3 regions of the Actinoplanes digitatis genome follow, and region 3 is predicted to be linked to each of the others. Evidence: riboswitches for the same ligand, from Rfam matches in the RefSeq annotation. Region 3 holds a riboswitch; each other region holds the start of a gene.

Region 1 (7,434 bases), 3.4 Mb from region 3:
TGCCGGACCAGGCGCAGCCAGACGACGGCGAGCGCGCCGTACACGGCGGTGAATCCGATCAGGGAGGCCAGGACCTCGGCGGCGGTCAGGCCGGGGGAGATGCCGTCGGCGACCCGGGAGATCCCGAACGCGAGCCACGGCTGGCGGGCGGTCTCGGTGAAGAGCCAGCCGAAGGTGTTGGCGGCGGTCGGCAGCAGCGGGATCAGCGGCAGGAGGCGCAGGAGCAGCCGGCCCGCCCGGCCGCGGCCGGGGGTGCGGCCGCCGCGGGTCGACCACAGGTAGAGCGCGGCGGCCGCCATGGCCAGCATGCCGACGCCGATCATGAGCCGGAAGGTCCAGAACGCGACGGGGATCATCGGCACGTAGCTGCCCGGCCCGAACTGGGCGGCGTACTGGGCCTGCAGGTCGTCGATGCCCTGTACCTCGGCGCCGGGGCCGCCCTTGGCCAGGATCGAGAGCAGCCAGGGCACCTCGATGCTGAAGAACGGCTTGCCGCCGCTGATGTCGCCGACCGCGAAGATCGAGAACGGCGCGCCGGTCGTGGTCTCGTACAGCGACTCGGCGGCGGCCATCTTCATCGGCTGCACCTCGGTGATCACCTTGCCGAGGTGGTCGCCGGTCAGGGCGGTCAGCGCGCCGCCCGCGACGGTCATCCAGGCGCCGAGGCGGGCGAGGGGGTGGAACCCGGCGTCGGACGCCGTGCGCCGCACGGCGACGGCCAGCAGCAGCGACCCGCCCACCATGATCGCCCCGGCGAGGGTGTGCGGGAACGCGGCCAGGTTGACCTTGTTGAGCAGCAGGGCGCCGAAGTCGTCGAGGCGGGCCCGCCCGGTGACCGGGTCCAGCGAGTAGGCGACCGGGTTCTGCATGAACGAGTTCGCGGCCAGGATGATGAACGCGGACAGCACCGTGCCGACGGCGACGACCACGATCGTCGCGGCGTGCAGCCGCCGCGGCAGCCGGTCCCAGCCGAAGTACCACAGGGCCAGGAACGTGGCCTCGAGGAAGAACGCGAGCATGCCCTCGACGGCGAGCGTCGGGCCGAACACGTCGCCGTAGAAGCGGGCGAAGTTGCTCCACGCCATGCCGAACTGGAACTCCTGCACGAGCCCGGTGACGACGCCGACGGCGAACGTGACGATGAGCAGCCCGCCGACGAACTTGGTGAGCCGCAGGTAGTTCTCCCGGCCGGTGCGCAGCCAGGCGATCTCCAGGCCGGCGGCGGCGCAGGCGAGGCTGATCGACAGCGGCACGAAGAAGTAGTGGTAGATCGTCACCACCGCGAACTGGAGCCGGGTCAGGTCGAGCACATCCATGGGTGATCCCCCTCTACGACGATGCGTAGTAGATACTACGGGTCGTAGTACGACGCTGTGCAGTAGAGTGGGCCGCATGGCACTGGGGGACCTGGAGCGCGAGGTCATGGCGCAGTTGTGGGACGCGTGCGCGCCGCTGACCGTGCGACAGGTGCACGACGGGCTGAGCCGCGACCGCGACCTGGCGTACACGACGGTGATGACCGTGCTGGACCGGCTCGCCAAGAAGGGCGTCGTGCTCCAGCAGCGCGCCGACCGCGCCTACCGCTACGCGCCCGCGCAGAGCCGCGAGGAGATGACGGCCGCCCTGATGCTCGACGCGCTCAGCGCCGCGCCCGACGGCGTCCGCGACGCGGCGCTCGCGCACTTCGTCGGCCGGATCGACCCGTCCGCGCTCACCGCCGCGATCGAGGCGGCGCGGAGGGACCCGGGCGCCGCCCGGTGACCGCGCTGCTGCTCGGCGCGCTCGGGCTGACCCTGTCCCTCGCCGTTCCGGGGATCCTCGCGACGGCACGCTGGCCCGACCGGGCGCCGGCCGCCGCGGTGCTGCTCTGGCAGAGCGTCACCCTCGCCGGGGTGCTCTGCGCGCTCGGCGTGGTGCTGGCCGGCCCGCAGGAGCTGGTCAGCGAGCTGGGCTCGGGGCGGATGGTGGGCGCGGCCGCGCTGATCGGCGCCCTCGCCGTCGCCGCGCTGATCATCCTGCGGCTGCTGGTCTCGCTGTTCCGGGTCGCCACCCGGGCGCGGGCCCGCCGGGCCCGGCACCGGATGCTCGTCGACCTGCTCGACACCGCCGAGCGGCACGGCGAGCTGCCGGCCGAGGTGCCCGACGGGCTGCGGGTGCTGCACGGGCCCTTGCCGGTCGCGTACTGCCTGCCGGGGCGCTCGTCGCGGGTGGTGCTCAGCAGTGGCGCGCTGCGGGTCCTGGACGCCGCGCAGGTGGGCGTCGTCATCGCGCACGAGCAGGCACACCTGCGGCACCGCCACGACGTGGTGATGGAGTCGTTCACCGCGTTCTACCGGGCAGTGCCGCGCCCGCTGCGCAGCCGCGCGCCGCTCGAGGCCGTACACCTGCTGTTGGAGATGGTCGCGGACGACGCGGCCCGGCGGCGCGGCGGCGCGGCCGCGCTGCGCACGGCCCTCGCGCTGCTCGGCGACGCGGTCAGCCCGGACGCGCCGGCCGGGGCCGGCGGGGCCGAGGCGGAGCGCCGGCGCCGGATGGACCGGCTGGCCGGCGCCGACCCGCGGTCGGCCGGCCTGACCGTCGCGGCGGCCGGCGCGGCGGCCGGGTTGCTGGTGTTACCGACAGTGATCGTGGTGCTGCCCTGGCTGGACCGGGCCTTCTCCGCGTGGCCCCTTTAAGTCTCCATTAATTACTGAGGGTCACTGGGTGTTATGCGGTGTGTGCCCTGGTAATGCCGGGTTCTCTTACCCATTGATCGGGAGTACGGTGGTGCCGGCTCGGCAGTCCCCCCTCGTCCGAACCCCCGGGCGAACTGACGGGCCACCGCCTAATCGTGTTTCACGAGCCGGGGACCCAGGAAACCGGGGTCAAGCCACAGCTCCATCGTGGCCGGGCGTGCTTCCCGCCCGAACCCGTCAGCTAACCCGGTCGGCGGATGAGGGAAGAAAGGACACTGCACCTACGTGAAACGGATTGAGGCGCGCCACGCCGCAATTCTGCGCAGCGTCGCGTGCGCCGTCGCCGCGGTCGGGATTCTTCTCGCGCCCGGGGTGGCACACGCGGTGCCGTCACCGTCGAGCATCGAAAAGCAGATCGACGAGCAGTGGAACAAGCTGGAACCGGTCATCGAGCAGTACAACAACGTGCACAATCAGCTGCTCAAGAACCGGGCACAGCTCAAGAAGATCGACAAGCGGCTCGCTCCGCTGGAGCTGCAAGTCAATCTCGCCATGTCGCAGGTGGGCGCCATGGCGGGGCAGGCCTACATGCAGGGTTCGCCCAACGCATTGAAGGCCATGATCGTCAGTGGCTCGCCGACCGGCCTGACCGAGAAGCTCACGTTCCTCGACCAGCTCGGCCGGCACCAGCGCGAGTCGGTCGCGGACGTGTCGAAGCTGCGTGACAAGCTCTCGGCCGACAGGCGTGATCTGGACACCCTGACCAATGCTGTCGCGGCGCGCGACAAGCTGCTGGGACAGCAGAAGAAGGAAATCCAGAAGAAGGTCGACGAGCTGCAGAAGCTGCGGATCAAGGCCTACGGCGCGAACGGCGGCGACGACGGTCAGTTCAAGACGGGACCCTGTCCGGTCGACTACGCCAACGACAAGGGCGGCCGGGCGGCGCAGAGGGCGTGCGACCTCATCGGCAAGCCTTACGTCTTCGGCGCCGAGGGCCCGAGCGGTTACGACTGCTCCGGCCTGACCAAGGTGGCGTGGGCGGCCGTCGGGGTGCACCTGGAGCACTACACAGGTGACCAGATCAGGGAGGGCAGATCGGTCAGCCGCAGTGATCTGCAGCCGGGCGACCTGGTCTTCTACGGCAGTCCCGTGCACCACGTGGGCATCTATGTTGGCGGCAACACCATGGTTCACGCGCCACACACCGGTGACCACGTACGCATGGCCTCGATCGACCGCGGCGGTGCCATCACCGGCATCCGACGGCCGGCCTGACCTGGGCAGCGCAGCACACGGAGAAAGCCGCCACACCCGTGGCGGCTTTTTCTGTACCACAATGATCCGATGTTTCCGGAGGGCTTCACCCGCAACGTCGCCACGGCCTGGGGCGACGCCGGCCGCGACTGGCTGGCCGGCCTGCCGGCGCTCATCGACGCCGTGGCCCGGGACTGGCGGCTGACCGTCGGCGCGCCGTACCCGCTGAGCTTCAACTGGGTGGCGCCCGTGCGCACCGCCGACGGCTCGCCGGCGGTGCTCAAGCTCGGCGTGCCGACGGCGCCCGACCTGGCGTCGGAGGCCGGTGCGCTGTCGTTCTTCGCCGGCGCGGGCGCGGCCGCGCTGCTGAACCACGACCGGGACCGCGGCGCGCTGCTGCTGGAGCGGGTGGAGCCCGGGCGCACGCTGCGCACCCTGGTCCGCGAACACGACGAGCAGGCCACGGCCGTGCTCGTCGCCATGATGCGGCGCCTGCACCGGCCCGCGCCGCCCGGGCTGCCGTGCCGGGAACTCGCCACCTACGGGGACGAGTTCGCCGCGTACCTGCGGCGTTTCCCGGGCGACGGCCCCATTCCGCGTCGCCTCGTCGAGCGGGCCGCCGGGCTCTTCGGCGAGCTGTGCGCCTCCGCGCCGCGCCGCGTCGTCCTGCACGGCGACCTGCACCACGAGAACGTGCTGGCCGGGACCCGGGAGCCGTGGCTGGCCATCGACCCGCACGGCGTGCTCGGCGATCCCGGCTACGAGATCGGCGCGGTGCTCTACAACCCGTTCGACGGCGACGAGCCCGTGCTCGACCTGCTCCCGGCGCGCGTCGAGCAGTTCGCGGACGGCCTCGCCATGCCGGTCGAGCGGGTGGTCGCCTGGGGTTTCGTGCAGGCCGTGCTCTCGGAGGTCTGGTCCGCCGGTGACGCGGCCGCGTCGCCCGGCCAGGCACGCGACGTGGCGCTCAGCCTTCAGCCGCGGCTGAGCTGACCAGGCGCAGCAGCCGCACGAACTCCCCGCGCTCGGCGGCCGACAGCGGCGCGAGCAGCTCGTCCTGGATCTCCGCGGCCCGCCGCGCCAGGGCCGCCGCGCGCCGGCGTCCCGCCGCGGTCACCGTGACGGTGTTGCGGCGCCGGTCGGCCGGGTCCGGCCGGCGCTCGACATAGCCGCCGTCGGACAGCTCGTTGAGCGCCGCGACCATGTCGCTGAAGTGGATGTCCGTGCGCCGTCCCAGGTCCGCCTGGCTGGCCGGCCCGTCGTCGATGAGCGTCGTGAGCAGCCGGTAGTGGTAGCCGCGCGCGCCGATCTCGGCGAAACGCTCGGTGACGAGGCGGTGTGCCAGCGCCGCGGTCCGGGTCAGCAGCCGGCTCGGGAGGTCGTCCATGTGTGCAGGCTAACATTTGCCATCCTAACGTTAGTCGGCCTAACGTTAGTCGCATGAACGATATTCAGCCCTTCCGGGTAGCCGTACCGCAGTCCGACCTCGACGACCTCGCCGACCGCCTCGCCCGCACCCGCTGGCCCGACGAGCTGCCCGGCGCGGGCTGGGACTACGGCATCCCGCTGTCCCGGGTCCGCGACCTGGCCGAGCACTGGCGCACCGGCTACGACTGGCGCGGGCACGAGGCGGCGCTCAACGCGTACCCGCAGTTCGTCAGCCGGATCGACGGGCAGCGGGTGCACTTCCTGCACGTGCGGTCCGCGAACCCGGACGCGCTGCCGCTCCTGCTCGTGCACGGCTGGCCCGGCTCGGTGCTGGACTTCCTCGACATGATCGAGCCGCTGACCGGCCACTTCCACCTGGTGATCCCGTCGATCCCGGGCTTCGGGTTCTCCGGCCCGACCGCGGAGCGCGGCTGGGACCAGCACCGGATCGCCCGGGCGTTCGCCGAGCTGATGACCCGGCTCGGCTACCCGCGGTTCGGCGCGCAGGGCGGCGACTGGGGCTCCGGCATCGCCCGGGCGCTGGGCACGGTCGCGCCCGAGCGGGTGGTCGGCGTCCACGTCAACTACCTGCCGCTGACCGGGCCGACCGCCGGGCTGTCCGAGTCCGACACCGAGCGCGCCGAGCGGACCGCGGCCTTCGCCGCGAACCGGCCCGGCTACCAGGTCCTGCAGGCGACCCGCCCGCAGACGATCTCGTACGCCCTCACCGACTCGCCCGTCGGCCAGCTCGCCTGGGTCGCCGAGAAGTTCACCGAGTGGGCCGACCCGGCGTCGAAGATCAGCGACGACGTCCTGCTCACCGACGTGTCGATCTACTGGCTGACCCGCACGGCCGGCTCGTCGGCCCGGCTGGGCAAGGAGAGCGGCTACGGCGTGCCCTGCCCGGTGCCGATGGGCGTCGCCGTGCTGCCGCACGACATCCTGCTGTCGGTGCGCCCGCTGGCCGAGCGCACCTACGACATCCGCCACTGGACCGAGCTGCCGCGCGGCGGGCACTTCGCCGCCCTGGAGGTGCCCGAGGAGCTCGCCGCCGACGTGATCGCGTTCTTCGCCACCCTCGGGACCTGGGCCGCCTGACCGCTCGCGGCCGCCGGGCATAATCGCCTCTCATGAGCGACAGCCTGATCGACAGTCTGCTCGCGGCGGTCGCCGCGCGGCCGGACGACCTGCCGCTGCGGCGGCACCTGGCCGAGCTGCTGCTGGCCGCCGGGCGGCCCGGCGAGGCGGTCGGGCACGCCGCGCAGGTCCTGGCCCGCGACCCCGGCGACGACGCGGCCCGCCGGCTGATGGCCGCCGCGCTCGGCGGCGAGCCGCCGGCCCCGGCGGCACCGGTCTCACCCGCGGCGCCGCCGGCGCGGCCGGGCGTCGACTGGGCCGCCATGGAGGACCAGTTCCAGGGTGTCGTGCCGCCGCGCTTCGTGCCCGCCGGCGACGAGCCCGAGCCGGTCCGGGGCCCGGACGACCGGGCGCACGACGTCGAGCGGGCCACCGTCACCCTCGCCGACGTCGGCGGCATGGACGAGGTGAAGAAGCGGCTCGAGCTCGCGTTCCTCGGTCCGCTGCGCAACCCGGAGCTGCGCACCCTGTTCGGCAAGAGCCTGCGCGGCGGGCTGCTGCTCTACGGCCCGCCCGGCTGCGGCAAGACCTTCCTCGCCCGGGCGGTCGCCGGGGAGATGGGCGCCGGCTTCATCTCGCTCTCGATCGTCGACGTGCTCAACATGTGGGTCGGCAGCTCCGAGCGCAACCTGCACGACCTGTTCGCGGCCGCCCGAACCCACGCCCCGTGCGTGCTGCTCCTCGACGAGATCGACGCGCTCGGGCACAAGCGCAACCAGCTCGGCTCCTCGGCCATGCGCACCCTGGTCAACCAGCTGCTCGCCGAGCTGGACGGCGTCGACGGCAACAACGACGGCGTCTTCGTGCTGGCCGCGACGAACGCGCCCTGGGACGTGGACGCCGCCCTGCGCCGCCCCGGCCGCCTCGACCGGACCGTGCTGGTCCTGCCGCCCGACGCGGCCGCCCGCGCCGCCATCCTCGAATACCACCTGCGCGACCG
Region 2 (7,434 bases), 840 kb from region 3:
CACCGGCCCGGACGAGTACACGGCCGTGGTCAACGACAACATCTACACCAACCTGATGGCGCAGCAGAACCTGTTCGCCGCGGCGGACGCGGTGAAGCGGCATCCCGACCTCGCCCGCAGGCTGGGCGTGGACGGCGAGGAGTCGGCGTCGTGGCGGGACGCGGCGGCGTCCGTGCACATCCCGTACGACCGGGAGCTCGGGGTGCATCAGCAGTCGGAGGGCTTCACCCGGCTTCAGGAGTGGGACTTCGAGAACACCCCGCCGGAGGCGTACCCGCTGCTGCTGAACTACCCGTACTTCGACCTGTACCGCAAGCAGGTGGTCAAGCAGGCCGACCTGGTCATGGCGATGTACGTGCGCGGCGACGCCTTCACGCCGGAGGAGAAGGCCCGCAACTTCGCGTACTACGACTCGCGTACCGTGCGGGACTCGTCGCTGTCGGCGTGTATCCAGGCCGTCATGGCCGCGGAGGTCGGTCACCTCGAGCTGGCCCATGACTACCTGGGCGAGGCCGCCCTGATGGACCTGCACGACCTGCACCAGAACGCCCGCGACGGCGTGCACGTGGCGTCGCTCGCCGGCTCCTGGATCGCACTGGTGGCGGGACTGGGCGGCATGCGGGACTCGGGCGGGCAGCTGTCGTTCGCGCCGCGCCTGCCGAGCCGGATCAACGCGCTGGAGTTCTCGCTGCTCTGGCGCGGTCTGCGGCTGCGGGTGGAGGTGACGGCCGACGAGGTCACCTACTCGCTGCGCAACGGCGGCGGCTCGGCCCGGCTGGACCTCCTGCACCACGGCAAGGAGGTCACGATCACCCAGGTGAAGCCGGTCGTGCTGGCCATCCCGCCGGCGCCGCCGACCGGACCGCAGCCGAACCAGCCGTTCGGTCGTGCCCCGGTCCGGCGGGCCACCGGCAGCTGACCGCCGACCTCGGCAGACAAGAAAGCCCCCGTCCGCCAGGACGGGGGCTTTCTTTTGGCGCGGGGATCAGAGCATCGACACGTGCACGTGGTCCGTGTGGTCGCTCGGTCCGGAGTATGACTTCCAGCCAGTCGCCGGGAACCAGATCTGCTTGTTCCAGATGACGTAGAGAATGCCCAGCCTGTCGGCGTTGCGCACCAGGAACGCCATCAGGTTGTTGCCGTACTCCCGGGTGTCCTGGTTGTGCCAGGGCGAGAAGCCGCTCTTCTGCAGCGACCAGTCGCAGGCCCGGCCCTTCGGATGCTCGAACGGGCCCCCGTTGCGGTGGCAGCCGACGAACCGCTTGAAGTTCGCCTTCTTCACTTCCTTGTACATGTGGAAGGTCCGCGGGGTGATGCAGCCGCTGGTCGTGGGGTCGTTAACGCTGCACGACTCGGGACTGAACTCGCCGTCGGAGTTACGCGGAGCCGCGGCGGCCACCGGCGAATTGACGAGCACGAAACCGCCGGTCACGATGTTGCCGCCGACCTTCGCCAGGGCCTTCTCCGCCGACTGCTTCTGCTTCTTCATCGCGGCGAGGTTCTGCTGCTGTGCCTTGACCTCCTGGTCGAGGCGGGCCTTGGCGGTGTTGACGTCGTCGATCGCCTGGTACAGCGCGTGCAGCTTGCCGTCGTTGAGGGCGCTGATCTCCTCGAGGGAGACCGCCTTCTTGAGGAAGCCTTCCGGGCCGTCCGTGTTCAGCAGGAAGCCCATGGTGGAGATGCCGCCGGTGCGGTACTGCTGTGCCGCGACGGCGCCGACCTCGGGAAGCATGGCGTCCCGGCGGGCCTCGGCGTCCTTGACCTTGAGGGCCAGGCCGAGCTGCGTCTTCGTCGACTTCGCGACCGCCGACTTCGCCGCGACGAAGCGTCGTCCGGTGGAGTCGAGCACTTCGTTGAGGAGCGGGTCGTCTTCGCCGTCGTCGGCGGTCGACGTCTTCTTGTCGTCCGGGTCGGCGTTTGCCGGGCCGGCGGGCACGAGCAGCATCGTGACCGCGACGAGCGGTGCCAGGGCGAGGACCAGCCACCGGCGGGGTCTTGCCGTCATTCAGAATCCTTCCGCGTGGCCGCCGACCGGGTTAGCTGACGGGTTCGGGACGGAAGCAATCCCTACCACTGTTAAGTGGATTCACCCCACTACTACGTGTGGTTCCCCGGCTCGCCTCGCGGCGATTAGGCGGTGGACTGCCGGCACCTTGGGGGCGGTGCCTTCCTTGGCAGTAACCGGCGGCCAGCTTACCCGACAACGGGCCGTCTGCCAGTCTCCACGACGGCCGTAAAAGCGTTACCCCGCAACGACTTTCCGTTACATTTCGATGGAATGGCCCAGGTGGTTAACGCCGGGCGGGCCATCGGTGTGAGTCACTGCATTCTTATCGCGCCGAAATTACGCCGAGTGGCGGCATTGTTGCCCTAAGTACGACACCTGTCGATTCCTAGCATCGATGGGTAGTGTTCGTCACGGTCTCCGCGGAGACCGTCGCCTAATCGCCGCATGGCGAGCCGGGGAACCAACCGAGTAATGGGGTGAATCGGGTCCGAGCCGCAGGCACGGACCTGTAGGGATCGCTTCCGTCCCGAACCCGTCAGCTAACCCGGTCGGCGGCCGACGGAAGGAAAGCACTTGAGGCTCAAACCTGCCCGCCGACGATTAGCGGCCGTCCTGGCCGCGCTCGTCGCCACCTCGGGGCTGGCGCTGACCGCCCCGTCCCCAGCCTCCGCCGCACCCCGCCCGCTCGCCGCGCCCGGCGACTCCGGCGACGACGGCGAGGGTGGCTCCAAGTCACTGGTGCAGCAGCTCGAGGCGGCGTCCAAGGGCTTCGTCGAGGCCAAGGAGGCCCTGGCCCGCTCCAAGACGCGCCAGCAGCAGTTGATCGCCAAGCTCAAGGAGATCGACGCCGAGCTCGGCCCCCGGCAGGCGGCGCTGGACGACATAGTCCAGCAGTCGTATCGCGTCGGGCGCCTCGGGCCGATGACCGCCCTGCTCAACGCCGACTCGACCGGCAGCATGCTGGACCGCGCGGAGATCCTCGAGACGGTCGCCGTCAAGCAGGACCGCGCGGTGCGTGATCTCAAGGACTCCCGGAGCCGGCAGGAGCGGGCGAAGGCCGAGATCGACGCCGAGATCCGCGATCAGCAGCGCCAGGTCGAGATCATGGCCAAGCGCAAGGCACAGGCGGAGGGCGCCCTCAAGGCGGCCAACGCGGCGAACGGCGTCGAGGAGGAGTCGTCGAGCGGCGCCGACTCCAGCAGCGGTGGCAGCAGCGACGGCGGCAGCAGCCTGCGGGCCGCGGCCGCGCCGCGTAACTCCGACGGGTCGCTGCCGAACCAGTCATGCAGCGTCAACGACCCGACCACGTCCGGCTGCATCACGGCGCGCACCCTGCACGCGATGAAGGAGGCGCAGAAGGACGGCTTCACCCACTTCGTCGCGTGCTTCCGCACGCAGAACAGCGGTGAGCATCCGAAGGGCCGGGCCTGCGACTTCGCCGCCGACAAGAACGGCTTCGGAGGCGTCGCCTCGGGCAGCAGCAGGACGTACGGCAACCGGCTGGCGAACTACTTCATCAACAACGCCAGCGCGCTGGGCGTGCTCTACGTGATCTGGTTCAAGCGGATCTGGCTGCCCAGCAGCGGCTGGAAGGCGTACTCGAGGGGTAACGGCGACCCCTCGAGTGATCACACGAACCACGTGCATCTCTCGATGCGCTAGCTGACAGGGTGCGGGGCCTACCGCTTGACGTAGGCCTCGTACTCCTTCAGCACGTCCTCGGTCGGGCCGTCCGCCCGGATCAGCCCCGACTCGAGCCAGATGCTGCGCTCGCAGGTGTCCCGGATCGACTGCTCGCTGTGGCTGACCAGGAAGACCGTGCCGGCCTCGGCCCGCAGGTCGCGGACCCGCTGCTCGCTGCGCCGGCGGAACTTCGCGTCACCGGTGGCCAGCGCCTCGTCGATGAGCAGCACGTCGTGCTTCTTCGCCGCCGCGATCGAGAACCGCAGCCGCGCCGACATGCCGGAGGAGTAGGTGCGCATCGGCAGCGAGCTGAAGTCGCCGCGCTCGTTGATCCCGGAGAACTCGATGATGTCCTTCACCTGGGACTTCACGTCGGCCGGTGACATGCCCATCGCCAGGCAGCCGAGCACGACGTTGCGCTCGCCCGGCAGGTCGTTCATCAGGGCCGCGTTGACGCCGAGCAGCGACGGCTGGCCGGCCGCGTAGATCGCGCCCCGCTCGACCGGGAGCAGCCCGGCGATCGCGCGCAGCAGGGTTGACTTGCCGGAGCCGTTGGTGCCGATCAGGCCGACGGCCTCGCCCTTGTACGCGACGAAGCTGACGCCCTTGATCGCGTGCACCTCGCGCAGCGTGGCCGGCTTGGTGCCGGTGACGAGCCGCTTGAAGCTCGCCAGCGGGCTGCCGGTGCCGGCCGTGGCGGCCTGGTGCACCCGGTAGACCACGTGTGCGTCGTCGACGATGACCGTCGGTTCGCGCCGGTCGGTGCTGGAGTTGTCAGCCACGGCCGTAACCCTTCTCTCCGCGCCAGAAGTAGACATAACCGCCGAGTCCGACCAGCGCGGTCCAGCCGATCGCCTGGAGCCAGAGCACCGGGGCCGAGGCCGCCAGCGTGACGTCCTCCATCAGCGCGTGCCGCATCAGCTCGATGAAGATCAGCAGCGGGTTGGCCTCGACCAGGTACAGCTTCCAGCCGCTCAGGTGATCGGAGAACTGGGTCACCGGGTAGAGCACGGCCGAGCCGTACAGCCAGATCCGCATGATGAACGGCACCAGCTGCTTGAAGTCGGCGACCTTGGAGCCCAGCCGGGCCGTACCCATGGCCAGGCCCGCGTTGAAGATCGACTGAAGCACGAAGGCCGGGATGATCAGCAGCCACTCCCAGGTGATCGGCTCGCCGAAGGCCAGCACGATGACCATGAGGACCGCCATCGAGGCGAACATGTTGCGAATCTCGACCATGGTGATGGCGAGCGGCAGGCTGGCCCGCGGGAAGTGCAGTGCCCGGATCAGGCCCATGTTGGAGCTGATCGACTGGATGCCGGACTGCACCACCGACTGGGTGAAACCGAAGACGAAGACACCGATGCAGAGGTACGCGACGAAGTTGTCGACGCCCCGCTGGGTGTTCAGGAGCACACCGAAGATCACGTAGTACACGGCCGCGTTGATCAGCGGCGTCAGCACCTGCCAGAAGGCGCCGAGTTTGGTGCGGCCCAGCGACGAGCTGACCTTGGCGTTCGCGTACGACGCGATGAAGTGCCGGTATGACCAGAGCTGCCGCGAGTAGTCGCGCAGGCTGGGCAGCTTGCCGGCGGCGCTCAGGCCGTGCGTGCGGGCCAGCTCCTTGAGCGCGAGGCCGGTGTCGGAATCGGCGACCGCCGTAGGGGGCATGGGGTGGCGCTCCGATCTTGTCGGTCCGATGGGGGCCGAGGACCTGGTTGAATCGTCCGGGGACACAGGTACAAGTGTGCGCGATGGAACGGGTTCGTATCGACGCTGGCCCGAAACTATCCGACCGGGCGCCGGAACGCAACCGTTGCGTCCTCGCGTATAGTGAGACCGTGGCAACAGCGAAACGTGCACCCGCCGGAGCGGCGGTGCTCCGCGGGGACATCACCGCGGCCATTCGGAATGCGGTCATGAACGAGCTGGCCGAGGTCGGCTACGGACGGCTCTCCATCGAGGCAGTTGCCCGCCGCGCGGGTGTCGGCAAGACGGCAATCTACCGCCGGTGGAGCAACAAGCTCGAAATGGTACTCGAGATAGTGTCCGCGGTAGCGGAGCGTAGCGTGCCCATGCCCGATACCGGAAGCTTCGCGGGCGATCTGCAACTGCTGATGTTCATCGTCAGCAAGGCGCTCGGGCACCGCATCGCGTCGCAGATCATCCCCGACCTGATGGCCGAGGCGGCACGCAACCCGAAGATCGCCGAGACGTTGCAGGGTGCGCTGCGCACCCATCAGCAGGCCGTCGGCGAGAAGATAGTCGGCCAGGCCGTCGCCCGCGGCGAACTGCCCGCGGGCACCGACCCCGACCTGGCCGTCGATCTGATGCTCGGGCCGCTGTACTGGCGGCTCGCGGTCGCCCGGACCCCCATCGACGACGACTACCTGGAGAAGCTCGGCGCCGCCGTACTGGCCGCACTGCGCGCCTGAGCTAAGGCGCCGCGTTCAGCAGATCCAGCGCGCTGTGCTGGCAGGAGTGGTTCGTGCTGACGTACGGCCCGGCCCAGTGGCTGCCGTACGCGTCGAAGCCGGTCCGGTCCCTGGCGTACGCGGAATCGGCCTGTCGCCGCAGGTAGGTGTCGTACGGCCGGCCGACCGCGGCGTTCAGCACGCCGAGCCCGCGGACGAACGCGCCCTTGAACGAGACGCCGTCACCGGAGCACTGGTCGGGCTCGTTGGGTTCGCGCAGGATGCCGCCGCTGTTGAGGTAGGTGCTCGTGGTGGCCGCGTCGGCGACCCGGCGGGCGACCGCTAGGGCGTTCGCGTCCCCGGTCAGCCGGTTGAGCTGGACCAGCGCGTTGATCAGCACGCCCTGGTTGTAGGTCCAGGTGACGTCGCCGTTGTTGCGGCAGGTGCCGAGGTTGACGCCGTCGTTCACCAGGTTCGAGCTGTTGATCATCCCGGTGCTCTGGAACCAGGCCCAGCCGGCCTGTGCGCGCCCGCGGTAGACGGAGTCGCCGGCGATCCGCTGGGACAGGGCCGCGTTGAGCTGGATGTAGAGGCTGTTGGAGATGGCGTTCTTCACGGTCCGGTCGGTGCGCCAGTAGATGCCGCCGCCGCAGCGGGTGTCCCAGTAAGCGAACATGTGGTCCGCGTCGGCCCGGGCGGTGTTCAGGTAGCGGCTGTCGCCGGTCCGGTCGTACGCGGCCACCCAGGCCAGCCCCCACCAGCCGGTGTCGTCGAGGTACTCGTTGCGGAACTGCCCCCGCGCGGCGTTGATCTGCTTGTCGTACGTCGCGGCGATCGCGTAGTCGTAGCTGTGCATGCCGCTGATCCGGCTGTTGTCGATCAGCGCGGTGAGCGCGTTGGCGCCGGTCCACCAGCCGTTGGTGTCGAACAGCCCGGTGCCCCGGTCGAAGCGCATCATCAGCGCGGTCGCCGCGGCCGTGCGCCGGTCCCAGGCGTTCCAGGTGCTCCGCGCCCAGCCGGTGCAGGTGAGCTCGGGGCGGTCGCCGGCCTTGCCGCAGGCGCGCAGCACGCCGACGCCGAGGGCGCCCCAGTCGTCGACGTTGAACATGGCGGTGCGCCAGCCGCCAGCGCCGGCGGGAACGACGGTGAAGCCGATCCGGCTGTCGCCCTGCCAGGTGCGACCGCCGTCGAAGGAGCGGTCCAGCCACACCTCGTCGCCGGGCCGGCCGTTCTCCACGGTCGCCCAGATCATCGCGTCGGCGTCGTTGACGTGGACCTTGAACGTACGGCCGTACAGGATGGCGCTGGTCGCGACGCGGTCGCCGGGGG
Region 3 (7,434 bases):
CCAGGGCATCGGCGCCGGCGGCCTCATGTCGCTGGCCCTGGCGATCATCGGTGACATCGTGCCGCCCCGCGAGCGCGCCAAGTACCAGGGCTACTTCCTGGCCGTCTTCGGCACCGCGAGCGTCGTCGGCCCGATCCTGGGCGGCTTCTTCGCGGGCGCCGACACGATCCTGGGCGTCGACGGCTGGCGCTGGGTCTTCTACATCAACGTGCCGATCGGCGCCGCCGCGATGATCGTCGTGGCCCGGGTGCTGCACCTGCCGCACATCCGCACCCCGCACCGCATCGACTGGCCCGGCGCGCTCTTCCTCGTCGTCGGCCTGGTGCCGCTGCTTACCGTCGCCGAGCAGGGCCGCACCTGGGGCTGGGACTCCGGCCGCGCGTTCCTCTGCTACGCGATCGGATTGATCGGCATCGTGGCCTTCATCTTCGCGGAGCGGGCCTACAAGGACGAGGCGATGCTGCCGCTGCGGCTGTTCAACAACCGCACGGTCGCCGTCGGCGCCACCTCGAGCACCATCCTGGGCATGGCGATGTTCGGCGGCCTGATGACCGTCCCGCTGTACCTCCAGATCGTGAAGGGCGCCTCGCCGACCGTCGCCGGCCTGGAGATGATCCCGTTCGTGGCCGGCATCATGGCCGGCTCGATCACCGCCGGCCAGCTCATCGCCCGGACCGGCCGCTACCGGATCTTCCCGATCATCGGCAGCGTGCTGATGGCGACCGCGCTGGCCCTGTTCGCGCTGATCGACGCGGACACCCCACTGTGGCGCACCATGCTGATCATGGTGCTGATGGGCCTCGGCCTGGGCGGCAACATGCAGCCGATGATCACCGCGGTGCAGAACGCGGTGTCGCCGCGGGAGATCGGCGTCGCGACCAGCACTGTCACCTTCTTCCGGTCGATGGGCGGCACGCTGGGCACCGCGATCTTCCTGTCGGTGCTCTTCAACGTGCTACCGGGAAACATCAACGACGAGCTGACGGCGGCGCGGGAGACGCCCGCGTACCAGCAGGCGGCATCGGACCCGGCGCAGCTGAAGATCCTCCAGCAGGCGCAGCACGAGGGGCTGAGCGACACGTCGTTCATCGGCAAGCTGTCCGACGTCATGGCGCACCCGTTCAAGGCCGGCTTCTCCGACAGCTTCCAGGTGGTCTACCTGATGGCGCTGGCCATCATGCTGATCGGCCTGATCGTGGTGCTCTTCCTGCCGGAGATCCCACTGGCACAGCGGTCGGCGCAGCAGCAGCGCGCCGACGACGCCGCGGCCGCGGCCAACTGCGACGGTGTGCCCGGCGGGGTCGGCGCCGGCCCCGACGCGGAGATCAAAAGCTCCTATTGACGACAGACCGACGACCATCGGGTACGGGCGCAGCGCGCGCTCGTACCCTTTGTCGTATGGCAGTCGTGAAGATCAACGCAATCGAGGTGCCCGAGGGCGCCGGTCCCGAGCTGGAGAAGCGCTTCGCAGCGCGGCAGGGAGCCGTGGAGAACGCGCCCGGTTTCCTGTCTTTCGAGCTGCTGCGCCCGGTGGCGGGCGAGACCCGCTACTTCGTAGTCACCCGCTGGTCGAACGATGAAGCCTTCAGAGCATGGTCAGAAGGAAGCGGTCGCGCGGCACACGCCGGGGAGCGCGCCCGCCCCGTCGCCTCGGGCGCCAGCCTGCTGGAGTTCGAGGTGGTCCAGCACGTGACGAAGTAGCCCTTCAGCCCTCAGCGTTGCGGGCGGCCGCCGCGATCAGCCGCTCGGCGACCGCCCGGCGGTCCATGCCGAGGCGCTGCGCGGTCTCCCGCAGCACGTCGTAGGCCTCCTGCACGCCGCAGCCGCGCTGCGCGATGATCACGCCGGCCGCCCGGTCGACGGTGGCGCCCTCGCTCAGCCCCTCGCGCCTGCGCAGCTCGCCCAGCAGAACCTCGGCCTGGTTGACCACCGCCATGGTGGTGAGCAGCAGATCGGGGGCGATGCCGCCCGGCTGGCCGACGAAGAGGCTCAGCGAGCCGACCGAGGTGCGCTGCACGTCGAGCGGGAACGACACGACGCCGTACACCCCCTCGGCGCGGGCGCACTCGGCGAGCTCGGGCCAGCGCGGGTCGGACTGCAGCTCGCCGGCGGTGACCAGCACGCGGTTGCGGGCGGCCTCGAGACCGGGGCCGTTCCCGGTGCCGTACTGCCGGTCGTCAAGGGCCTTCGCCCTGGCGCCGGAGGCGGCCAGCATGGGCGGGCCGCCCTCGCCGATCAGCGCCACGGAGCAGCGCAGCACGCCCGGAACCGCGCCGGCCACGAAGGCGGCGAGGCGGTCCAGGGCCTGCGGCACGGCGTCGGCGCCGAGAATGCGGACGGACAGCTCGTGCAGCAGCCCGGCGAGCTCCACCGGATGCGGACCCGCGGAAAGGCCGTCGCCCGGCCGGATCGCCGGGACGAGGTCGGTGACGGGGGGCTCGGGCACCGCCAGCTCGCCGGTCACGGCCCCGGCCGCCGACCCGGACTTGGCGGGCAGGGGTACGCGAACACGGCTCACGGCGCGGGTCTGGCCGGCAGGATTTCCCGGGGTGCCGGAGGCCGGCGGAACGCGATGCGAGGCGAGCCGCCCGGAGCTCCGTTGCGGGGCTGACATTTGCCCGATATTGCCATGCGCATCGGCGAACACGAAAGTCGTGTCCACTACCGAGTGCCCATCGGGGCGATACGGTCCGCTCTCCCGCGGCGCTCCGGGAACGGATCCGGGACGCCCGCCCCGGCCTCGCGAGGGCGGGCGCGGGGCGCCCCGGTGACGGCTTCCCGGCATTCCGAGGGCGCGCTGATCGGCATGGTCGTGGGCCATGGAGATCAACTACCCGAATCCGGCCGCTACGAACCCCTCGCGGGCAAACAAGTGCGCCGCCCCCGGAACCCGGGAGCGGCGCAGATGAAGATGTCGGTGCGCAGGTCGCCTCTCGGCGAAAGGCTCAACGCGGCTCCAGCCGAACGGTATTCCGCGAAGGCAAAGGGTGAGGCCCGGGGACACTGATCGCACCGACATCCACCCCAACCGTCGGCGGGGTGCGGTGATTCCGGTAGCCGTTGTGACCCAGACCACACCTGCGGCGGGGCCGCTCAGAAGTCCTGGGTGAGCCGGGACGGATCGATCTCCCGGCCGGGGTGCCGGGCCAGATATTCGCTCTCCAGCTCGGCCGTGCGCCGCAGATGCGTCGACAGCGCCGCCTCTGGTGCGTGCCGCAACGCGTCGAGCCGGGTCCGGTGCAGGCTGGCCAGCTCGCGCAGGAGGTCGTCGTCGGCCAGGCCCGCGGGGTCGATGCCGGTCTCGAAGACGACGGGCTGGTCGTCACCGGGGCCGAGCCGGGCGTCCTTCATGACTCCACCTGCCTTGATTCGCCGAACGTGCCTCACGCAACCGGTTGCCCGATCATCATGCCGCGAAACCCGCGCCGGTACGCTGACCGACATGAGGAGGCTGTGGACCCCCGCGTGGATCGCGCGCCACGCCCTCGCCCTGGTGCTTGTCGCCGGATTCCTGGGCCTGGGCTGGTGGCAGTTCAGCCGGGCCACCGGCGGCAACTCGCTCAGCTGGGGCTACACCTTCGAATGGCCGGTGTTCGCCGCGTTCGTCGTCTTCCTGTGGTTCCGCGAGGTCCAGCAGGAGCGCCGCGCGGGACGCGCGCCGGAGCAGGACGCCCAGGAGCCGGAGCAGCCCGCGCAGGGCGACCAGCCGGTGACGGTGCGCCGCCCGGTCCGTGTCCCGGTGGCCGGCGCGGCACCCGCCGACGACGACCCCGAGCTGGCGGCGTACAACGAGTACCTGAGCTGGCTGGCCGCCCACCCCGGGGCCCGGCCCGGCGACTATCCCGGACGCCGCACCAAGACCAGTTGAACCAAAGGACGTGGATCGTGCAGGGAGCCCTCACCCGCTACCGGATCATCGCCTGGATCGTCGGCGTGGTCCTGATCGTGCTCGTCGTGGTCGGCATGCCGCTGAAGTACATCGGCGACGACGACACGGTGGTGGCCGCCGTCGGGCCGTTCCACGGCTTCCTCTACATGCTCTATCTCGCCGCCACGTTCGACCTGAGCCGCCGCGTGGGGTGGCCGCTGCGCCGGATGCTGCTCGTGATGCTGGCCGGCACGGTCCCGTTCTTCTCGTTCTGGGCCGAACGGGTCGTCACGCACAAGTGGGCCGTCGAGGCCGTAGACGCCCCACCCGCCATGGCGGAGTAGGCAAAAGTCACGCTGCGAATCGGCCTTGTCGCCGCCCGCTATCCGGATCATTCCGATGTTTGTGATCATTGGCGCAAGTCACTCTTCTGGCTCTTGTGTTAATGCCGAGCGCCGATAAGTTAATGCGGTTGGTCCGGTCCGCAGCCACACCCCTCGGTGGCGCCGGCCAGCGCCGTCGAATCCTCGCCGGCGGAAATGGGACGACCCCGATCCCCCAGGGTCACCGCTTCCGCCGCGACGAACCGGGGAACCACCGAGCAGCATCGGGGTGAATCCGCGCAAGCGGTAGGGCCTTCTTCCCGCCCGAATCCGTCAGCTAACCCGGTAGGCGGCCAAGCGGAAGAAAGGCCCCGTACCGTTGCCACACGCCCGAACCAGGCTCCGCGCGCTGGCGGTCGCCGTCCTGGCGATCGCGATCTCCGGCACCTCCGCGACCGCCGCACACGCGGAACCGTCGAAGGCCGAGCTCACCAAGAAGATCGATAAGGCGTCCGACCAGCTCGAGGACGTCGTCGAGTCGTACAACAAGATGAAGATCAGCCTGAAGAAGACGAAGGCTGACGAGAAGCAGCTCATCGCCTCGCTCGAGCCGGCCAAGGTGGCCCTGGTCGCGGCCAGCGCGCAGATGAAGTCCATCGCGTCGTCGGCCTACAAGACCGGCAACGTCGGCACCATGAACGTCATGCTCGAGGGATCCGACAACCTCATGGAGCGGATGAGCATCCTCGAGCAGATCTCCCGCAGCCGCAGCCGGGACGTCCAGAAATACACCGAGACGACGCAGACCTTCGCCGATCGTCAGACCGCCCTCAAGGCGACCCAGGACCGGCAGGCCGCGGAGCTCAAGGAGCTGTCGGACCGCAAGAAGAAGATCGAGGGCGACCTCAAGAAGCTCTTCGCGATGCGCACCGCCGCGTTCGGCTCGGCGACCGAGACCGGCAGCAGGTACACGGGGCCCATCCCGAACATCGCGGGCTCGGCCGGCAAGGCGGTGACGTTCGCCTTCAACGCCATCGGCGTCATGTACGACTACGGCGCCGACGGCCCGAACGGCTACGACTGCTCCGGCCTGACCTCCGCCGCCTGGCGTGCGGCCGGCAAGTCGCTGCCGCACAACGCCGCGGCGCAGTACAGCGCGACCGCCAGGATCAGCAAGTCCGACCTGAAGGCCGGCGACCTGGTGTTCTACCGCAGCCTCGGCCACGTCGGCATCTATGTCGGCGGCGGCCAGATCATCGACGCGTCCCGAGCGGGCCAGCCGGTGAAGAAGCGGTCGATCAACATCATGACCCCGTACGGCTACGGCCGGGTCACCTGAGCAAGGTCAGTCACGGCGAAAGGCCGGCGCCCCCTCGGGGGTGCCGGCCTTTTCGTTGATCGTGGGCTTGTCGTTCCTTGCGGGTTACGCGGCCTGGAGGCCCTCGGCCCGGGCCAGCTCGCGCAGCCGGCCGAGCGCCTGGATCTCGAGCTGGCGGATCCGCTCGCGGGAGAGCGAGAAGCGCGACGCCACCTCGGTCAGCGAGTGCTCGCGACCGTCCTCGAGGCCGTAGCGGGCGCGCATGATGCCCGCCGACCGGTCGTCGAGGTGGTTCAGCAGGCCCTCGATGCGCTGACGCTCCAGCGCGGTCAGGACGATCTCCTCCGGCGACGGGGCGTCGCTGTCGGCGACCAGGTCGCCGAGGTTCGTGTCGCCGTCGTCGCCCACCGGGGTGTCCAGCGAAACGGTGTCCTGTGCCCAGCGGGTCAGTTCGGTGACGCGCTCCACCGTCACGCCCAGTGCCGCGGCGACCTGCGCGGGCTCCGGGTCGGCGCCGAGCTCGCGGACGAGCTGGCGGGTGACGTTGCGCATCCGGTTGACGTCCTCGACCAGGTGCACGGGCAGGCGCACGGTGCGCTCCTGCTGGGCGATCGCCCGGCTGATCGCCTGGCGGACCCACCACGTGGCGTAGGTGGAGAACTTGTAGCCGCGCTCGTAGTCGAACTTCTCGACGGCGCGGACCAGGCCGGTGTTGCCCTCCTGGATGAGGTCGAGCATCGGCATGCCCGAGCGCACGTAGCGACGCGCGATCGACACGACGAGTCGCAGGTTCGCGCGGATGAAGAGATCCTTCGCCCGCTTGCCCTCGGTGGCCAGTCGCTCCAGTTCCTCCCGGCTCACGCCGCGACGGACCTCGCCGCTGTCGAGCAGGTGCTCGGCGTAGAGCCCGGCCTCGATTGCCTTCGAGAGGTCGACCTCCCGGGCGGCATCCAACAGCGGCGTCCGGGAGATCTCGTGCAGGTAGACTCCGACGAGGTCGCGCTCCTCGGCGACCTGGTCGGTCCGCATCACGGTGTTCTTCTCCACGTTGCCCACGGTCCCCTCGTTGCCTTCACTAACCCTGTTACGGGCAATACCTGCGTCCATCAGCCTTCCCCGTAACGTCCGCTGCTCGTGCATTGCGGTGCGGACACCTACATGAACAGAAGACGGCGTGTACTGATTCCGGCTGGTGGTTCGAAAGTGTCACGAATGTCTGAGTGTCACCTGAGAGCCGCATGCATACTTACTGAGGAAGGCCCTCTCAGAGGCATTCGGAGCCGCACCCGGCGTGGATGCGTCGATACACGCATACCCTTGCGCCTACTACATGACACCATCGGCCCCTCATTCGTCACAGCGACGGGCATCACGCGTCTCCCTGCGATGCTCGTCACTACCCAGTACGGCCGGGTAGCCAAATGGGTTCACATCCTGCATCGACAGGTTGTCGCCGGGCCTGAAGCAAATGCCACGGCAAAAGATCCCGCCGCTGCTCGGACCGGGACCAACTGCCACGATGCGCCACGACGAGCCGCAGTTCACTAGCCCGCCCGGGTGACACACGCATGGATGACGGCCGTTCGGATCGGCGCGGTGCACCCTTCGGCCCATCCTCGCGATGGTGAGCAAAAACACACGGCTAACGTGAGCCCTATGGAGCGCAGCGTGCTGGTTACGGGTGGGGTTGGCGGGCTCGGTGAGGCCGTCGTCGAGATACTGCGGGATCAGAACTGGCGGGTCGTGGCTCCCGTCCGGGCCGGCGCGGTCGGCCGGCTCGCCAAGGGCGCCGTCGGGATCGAGGCCGACCTGAGCGTGCCCGCGGACGTGCGGGCGGCCGTTGCCCTCGCGGCGGGTGAGCCGGACGCGCCGCTGCGCGCCGTGGTCAACCTGGTCGGCGGGTACGCGGGCGGCGGCCTCGTGCA

What was found. Region 3 has a riboswitch for cyclic di-AMP ahead of BJ971_RS33015 (C40 family peptidase). Riboswitches for the same ligand answer to the same signal wherever they lie in the genome.
Region 1: another riboswitch for cyclic di-AMP. It lies ahead of BJ971_RS17865 (C40 family peptidase); the one in region 3 lies ahead of BJ971_RS33015 (C40 family peptidase).
Region 2: another riboswitch for cyclic di-AMP. It lies ahead of BJ971_RS37035 (coiled-coil domain-containing protein); the one in region 3 lies ahead of BJ971_RS33015 (C40 family peptidase).

Annotation. Positions count from the first base shown of each region.
Region 1 covers NZ_JACHNH010000001.1:4,105,924-4,113,357, forward strand. The annotation lists gene BJ971_RS17850 (cytochrome ubiquinol oxidase subunit I) at 1-1,316, opposite strand, end outside; gene BJ971_RS17855 (BlaI/MecI/CopY family transcriptional regulator) at 1,393-1,761, shown strand; gene BJ971_RS17860 (M56 family metallopeptidase) at 1,758-2,675, shown strand; cyclic di-AMP (ydaO/yuaA leader) riboswitch at 2,812-2,946, shown strand; gene BJ971_RS17865 (C40 family peptidase) at 3,048-3,950, shown strand; gene BJ971_RS17870 (aminoglycoside phosphotransferase family protein) at 4,020-4,922, shown strand; gene BJ971_RS17875 (MarR family winged helix-turn-helix transcriptional regulator) at 4,897-5,316, opposite strand; gene BJ971_RS17880 (epoxide hydrolase family protein) at 5,379-6,455, shown strand; gene BJ971_RS17885 (AAA family ATPase) at 6,488-7,434, shown strand, end outside.
Region 2 covers NZ_JACHNH010000001.1:8,356,442-8,363,875, reverse strand. The annotation lists gene BJ971_RS37040 (glycoside hydrolase family 65 protein) at 1-919, shown strand, start outside; gene BJ971_RS37035 (coiled-coil domain-containing protein) at 986-2,005, opposite strand; cyclic di-AMP (ydaO/yuaA leader) riboswitch at 2,011-2,147, opposite strand; cyclic di-AMP (ydaO/yuaA leader) riboswitch at 2,429-2,578, shown strand; gene BJ971_RS37030 (coiled-coil domain-containing protein) at 2,582-3,670, shown strand; gene BJ971_RS37025 (ABC transporter ATP-binding protein) at 3,688-4,509, opposite strand; gene BJ971_RS37020 (ABC transporter permease) at 4,466-5,362, opposite strand; gene BJ971_RS37015 (TetR/AcrR family transcriptional regulator) at 5,569-6,126, shown strand; gene BJ971_RS37010 (glycoside hydrolase family 76 protein) at 6,128-7,434, opposite strand, start outside.
Region 3 covers NZ_JACHNH010000001.1:7,514,249-7,521,682, forward strand. The annotation lists gene BJ971_RS32985 (MDR family MFS transporter) at 1-1,342, shown strand, start outside; gene BJ971_RS32990 (antibiotic biosynthesis monooxygenase family protein) at 1,399-1,701, shown strand; gene BJ971_RS32995 (GAF and ANTAR domain-containing protein) at 1,706-2,518, opposite strand; gene BJ971_RS33000 (DUF6158 family protein) at 3,094-3,351, opposite strand; gene BJ971_RS33005 (hypothetical protein) at 3,443-3,868, shown strand; gene BJ971_RS33010 (DUF3817 domain-containing protein) at 3,886-4,212, shown strand; cyclic di-AMP (ydaO/yuaA leader) riboswitch at 4,433-4,558, shown strand; gene BJ971_RS33015 (C40 family peptidase) at 4,571-5,530, shown strand; gene BJ971_RS33020 (sigma-70 family RNA polymerase sigma factor) at 5,615-6,616, opposite strand; gene BJ971_RS33025 (SDR family NAD(P)-dependent oxidoreductase) at 7,166-7,434, shown strand, end outside.